Linked DNA regions of Endozoicomonas gorgoniicola. The main gene of each other region encodes a partner of the protein of the gene in region 2 in a complex. Links are inferred from orthologs where the notes say so. Each region holds a gene or a part of one and is shown on either strand. Other genes may lie near its edges.

Region 1 (2,940 bases), 2.5 Mb from region 2 along the record:
TTTATAACTCGTCTACTGCGCGCAGGTATTTGAACAGTTTGCGGGCTGCGGCAGGCGCTTTGTTTTGGTCAGCTTCTTTTTTCGCATTGCGCACCAGCTGACGAATGTGCTGGTGGTCGGCTTCCGGATACTGCTCCAGATACTCCGTCAGAACCTTGTTGTCACCACTGACCAGGCGATCGCGCCAGCGTTCCAGCTGGTGAAAGCGGCGGTTAAACTCTTCACTGGTGGCATCAAGGCGGCTGAGCAGTTCCTTGATGGGCTCAAGGTCTTCGTCCTGCATCAGCTTGCCGATAAAGCCGAGATGGCGCTTTCGGGCGTTGTGGCTTTTGATGCGTTTGCTCTCATCAAGGGCGGCTCGCAGGCGCTCGCCCAGAGGCAGTTTATCCAGCAGCGATGGTTTCATTTCCATCAACCGCTCACCCATATCCTTCAGCTCCTGCATATCACGCTTGAGCTCGGCACGGCTGACGTAAATGATCTCCTCAATAGGGTCGCCAAATTCGTCAAATTTCTGTTCAGACATTACACATTCACTTTAACTGTCACTGTAGCGATCACTGTAGCGATGAAAAGACGCTTGCCGTCATCGGTCAGACTGCTGATGATGACAGAAACAATCGTTTTTCGCTGATAGCTGTTCGACGGGAAATCACACATTTTACTCTATTCGCCGATAAGACGACGTGTTTTTTTCACAAAGCCCGCTTTAGCAGGTAGGATTTAGGAGTCATTTTTACAAAACCGGAATGCAGGTGTTTCATGGGCGCAACAACCAAAGCAGATTTGGACCCAAAAGCAGAAGAAGGTCGTTTGAAAACGCTGGTGAGCGATATTCTGGATGAAGCCCGCCGTCAGGGAGCGGACGCCTGTGAGGTTGGGGTAAGCCTGGATGCAGGGTTGTCGGTTGGTGTCAGAATGGGCGATGTGGAAACCGTTGAGTTCAATCGTGACCAGGGATTTGGGATAACGGTCTATCGTGGCAAAAAGAAAGGCTCTGCCAGCACGTCTGACAGTTCGCTCGACGCTGTCCGGGAAACCGTAAAGGCGGCTTATGATATTGCTGGGTATGCCTCAGAAGACCCGGATTCAGGGTTGGCAGACGCTGAACTGATGGCTAAAGACCTGCCTGATCTTGATTTGTATCATCCCTGGGGTATTGAGCCTGATGCTGCGATTGAGCTGGCTCTGAAGAGCGAAGATGCAGGACGACGGTTTGATGGAAAGATTGCCAACTCTGACGGTGCCAATGTGTCAACCCATCAGGGCTGCCGTGTGTACGGCAATAGTCACGGGTTTATCGGCAGTTATATTTCTACCCGTCAGAGTCTGAGCTGTGTACTGATTGGCCAGAAAGGTGATGATATGCAGCGGGATTACTGGTATACCGTTGCGCGCGATGCAATGGATATGGAGTCAGCCGTTCAGGTAGGCGAAAAAGCTGCACAGAGAACAGTGGATCGTTTGGGCAGTCAGAAAGTATCCACTGGGCAGGTGCCGGTATTGTTTGCGGCGGAAGTGGCATCCGGTCTGATTTCACATTTTCTTTCAGCCATCAGTGGTGGCAGTCTTTACCGACAGGCGTCTTTTCTGCTGGATCATTTGAATAAACCGATTTTTCCGGAATGGGTCAGAATTCATGAGCAGCCTCATCTGAAAAAAGCTTTGGGGTCTGCCAGTTTTGATAATGATGGTCTTGCCACCCGAGCCAAGGATTTTATTACTGACGGTGTTCTGATGAACTACCTGCTGGGAACCTATTCTGCCCGCAAGCTGGGTATGGTCAGTACAGGGAATGCAGGTGGTGTGAATAACCTGTTTCTCGACAGCAATGCCGGAGACCAGAAAACCCTGTTGCAGCAAATGGGTACCGGCCTGCTGGTTACAGAACTGATGGGACAGGGCGTTAATACCGTAACCGGCGATTACTCCCGTGGTGCAGCAGGCTTCTGGGTGGAGAATGGTGTGATCCAATATCCGGTTTCTGAAGTAACCATTGCTGGTAACCTGAAGGATATGTTTATGAACATTGTGGCGGCGGGTAATGATTTGGATCGTCGGGGCAATATTCAGGTGGGTTCATTGTTGGTTGAAGGCATGATGGTTGCCGGAGACTAAAACGTTCGGGAGGCATTGTTCGGATACGATGAAAATCACAGTGTATTTTGATGGTGCCTGCCCTTTGTGTGTTCGGGAAATCGGTCGCTGGCGCAACGCCCCTTTCGGCTGTGAGGTGGAGTGGTTTGATATCACGGGGCAGGAGCAGGCATTGCGACAACGGGGCATTGATCCCCGGCAGGCGATGTTGCAGTTGCATACGCAAACCAGCGATGGCAAAACCTTCGTCAGTATTGACAGTTATGCCCTGCTGCTGAAACAACTGCCACGTTGGCGCTGGCTGGGGGTGTTAATGGCATTGCCGATTATCAAGTCGCTTCTGCGCTGGGTCTATGATGGTCTGACCATTCTGCGACTTAAGTCTGAAGGGCGTTATCCTGCTGAGTGCGCAGACTGTTCCGCTTCGAATAAAGACAATTAATAGCCAGATACAAATGCTCTCAGTCAACGAATATCAGGCATAAAACAGTGTTGCCAGCCCAAGAAATGAGAAAAAGCCCAGCACATCAGAAATGGTTGTCAGAATAATGGTTCCCGCCAGGGACGGATCAATATTCATAGACTTTAAAATCACAGGCAGGCTGGCACCTACAATAACGGCGGCACTCAGGTTAATGACCATGGCGCAGCCAATCACGAACGAAATAATCGGGTCGTTAAACCAGAGGTAAGCGATCAGGGCGACCAGGCTGGCCCAGAGCAGGCCGTTCATGAAGCCTACCGCCAGTTCACGACTCAGCAGCCAGCGCAGGTTGGTGCTGCTGATCTGTCCAAGCGCCATCCCGCGTATCACCAAAGTGAGAGCCTGGCCTCCGGCGTTAC
Region 2 (2,876 bases):
GAAAATTAAACCGCTATCGGCATGTTCAATATGCTTATGCATTGGGAATATATTAAAGGTAGTGAGCTGCATGTGCATTGACATAAGCGGCGCAAACTCCTCATACGGGTGATCGCGGTCAGCGACGCTGGCAGGTCTGAGGCTTAAGGCATACGATAAAACATGCAGCAGATTGGTTATTTGGTTTTCAGGAATAAGGTTATTGGCGTCGTATGAGTCATCTGCTACGGTTCCTCGAACCACAAAGTTATTATAATGTTCTCCAGAGTCAGGTGAATAGCCGTTATCGGTATCGCTGTCGCTGTCGTTGTCGCTGTCGTTGTCGGTATCGTTGCCGCTATCATTGCCGCTATCATCTGATGGCTTCAGCGGGGTTGTAAACCATCGAAACTCTTCCTCAGCACTGTGGGATGGAAATGAAACCAGAACACAGACCAGAAACATGATGTAAGCAAAAAAACAGCGGCGTCTTAATATCATGATCAATTCCCAGGCAGTCATGATCGGAAAATGCCTGCAAAGTATGTACGGCAAATTATCGAGAGCCTGTTCAATGAGGCATTCCCCGGACGGAAGAAGTTTAGTGCCTGAAGGTCGCTTTTCAAGGTAGAATTAGCAGTACTATAAAACCTACTCATAACCAGCCTGAGCAATCTATGACTGATATTCTTTCACAGGCGCAGAATCACCTGCTGGCGCCAGCCAATATTGAAGCCAGAGATCTGTCCCGGGTGCTGGACAGTATTCTTGGGCACACTGTTGATGCTGCCGATCTCTACTTTCAGTCCACCCGCCATGAAGCCTGGGTTCTGGAAGACAGCATTGTTAAAGAGGGCAGCTTTAATGTTGATGGCGGCGTGGGTGTACGGGCCATCAGCGGTGAAAAAACCGGCTTTGCCTATTCCAATGAAATTGTAGTGCCTGCCCTGGAGCAGGCAGCCAGTGCTGCTCGCAGCATTGCCCGACAAGGGCAACAGCAACAGGTTCAGGCCTGGGGACGTAGCCAGCCGCTGGCACTTTATCCTGCCGCGAACCCGCTGGATTCCATGACCCGGGAAGACAAGGTGGCTTTGCTGAAAGCAGTTGACCAGGAAGCCCGGGCAATGGACAGCCGTGTTAAACAGGTGACCGTGAGTCTGGCGGGAGTCCATGAAGTGGTGATGGTAGCTGCATCCGATGGCACTCTGGCTGGCGATATTCGCCCGCTGGTACGGTTGAACGTTAGTGTTATTGCCGAACATGAAGGGCGTATCGAAAGAGGCTCCGCCGGTGGTGGTGGCCGGGGTGACTATCAGCAGTTTCTGCTGGATGGTACTGCTAAAGGTTTTGCCCGTGAAGCCGTGCGTCAGGCTCTGGTGAACCTGGAAGCGGTTCACGCTCCGGCAGGCAGTATGCCGGTGGTACTGGCTGCTGGCTGGTCGGGTGTTCTGTTGCATGAAGCGGTAGGGCATGGCCTTGAAGGCGACTTTAACCGTAAAGGCAGTTCTTCCTACGCTGGTCGTATTGGTGAACGGGTGGCTTCGCCCCTGTGTACCATTGTCGATGACGGTACCCTGAGTGGTCGTCGTGGTTCACTGAACATGGATGATGAAGGGGTTCCTACCGAAAGTACGGTACTGATTGAGAACGGCATTCTTAAGGGCTACATGCAGGATAAGCTCAACGCCCGGCTGATGGGTGTTGCTCCTACAGGTAATGGACGTCGGGAGTCTTATTCACATCTGCCAATGCCCAGAATGACTAACACTTACATGCTGGCAGGGGCCCATGACCCTGATGAAATTATCGCCAGTGTAGACCGGGGCATCTATGTCAGTAATATGGGCGGCGGACAGGTGGATATCACCTCTGGTAAATTCGTCTTCTCAACCAGTGAAGCCTACCTGATTGAAAAGGGTAAAATAACCACACCGGTGAAAGGTGCCACGCTGATCGGTAACGGACCCGATGTTATGAATCAGGTTTCCATGGTGGGTAACAATCTGGAGCTGGATACAGGTATTGGTGTCTGTGGCAAAGATGGACAGTCGGTGCCTGTTGGGGTGGGGCAACCAACCCTGAAGATTGATGACATTACGGTGGGTGGTACTGCCTGATTCATAAGAGGCAGCTGAGCGCCAATATGCTCAGCTGCCTCTTATGAGGATGGGGATGTCAGATAACTCCCGGCTGATTTTTGCTAATGAAAATGAAGTATGATGTTACTGTAGAGCTTGTGTTTCTAATCTTGTATACCTGAAGCTGTCAGGATCTCTGGAAGAGTCAAGACCAGGAAGCTCAAAACGGTTCTCAGAGGGATGCCATTCGACGTTTTGATGAACTTGTACAGTGTAACTCAAGCGAATATCAAGATCTCTTTCGGTGGTGTGGATTCCTGACTCACGGAGACTCTGTAATACTGTGGGTAGTAAATCCGGATTATGATTAAAAGACATATAATAACTTGATGTATCAACTGGTAAAGCCCCTGTTTCATATAATCCCTGAAAGCCTTGTTGAGTGAATTGCTGCATTGGATGATGTGGAGGTATAGCAAGCGCTAATCTCTGTCTTATCATAATATCCAGAATCAGGAAATGCCTGTTATCCCTTGTATGTATAAGGAACCCAGTATCTCCATTGTGAAACCTTATGGCCTCAATCGTATAAATTTTAGGTATAACAGCAAACGTGAATTTGCTACCTCTGGCACGAACAGTCAAGGTTTTTCCCTGATACTTTAATGCAACTGATGATGCAGCTGATTCAGCGTCTTCTTTTGCTTTGTTCGCAAGAATGGCAGCTGGTACATAGCCATCAAATTTAATTAAAATTTTCTTGAATTCATTAGGGTCATCATATTCAATTTGAGTCTCATCAATCCGCCTAAAGCCTGC

Evidence for each region. Proteins that work in one complex are often made in the same cells at the same time.
Region 1: the proteins of tldD (region 2) and pmbA are in contact, whole or in part, in a solved structure (PDB 5NJ9), measured with the Escherichia coli proteins. The link is inferred for Endozoicomonas gorgoniicola from one-to-one orthologs.

The regions. Positions count from the first base shown.
Region 1 is NZ_JAPFCC010000001.1:5,988,500-5,991,439, forward strand. It holds pmbA (metalloprotease PmbA), read left to right. Parts: upstream 1-762; coding sequence 763-2,118; downstream 2,119-2,940. Other genes in the region: yjgA (ribosome biogenesis factor YjgA), read right to left, coding at 2-526; NX722_RS26915 (hypothetical protein), read right to left, coding at 526-660; NX722_RS26925 (thiol-disulfide oxidoreductase DCC family protein), read left to right, coding at 2,147-2,539; mgtE (magnesium transporter), read right to left, coding at 2,573-2,940.
Region 2 is NZ_JAPFCC010000001.1:3,488,548-3,491,423, reverse strand. It holds tldD (metalloprotease TldD), read left to right. Parts: upstream 1-656; coding sequence 657-2,096; downstream 2,097-2,876. Other genes in the region: NX722_RS16060 (hypothetical protein), read right to left, coding at 2,202-2,876; NX722_RS16070 (hypothetical protein), read right to left, coding at 1-501. UniProt on the Escherichia coli protein: Metalloprotease involved in CcdA degradation. Suppresses the inhibitory activity of the carbon storage regulator (CsrA).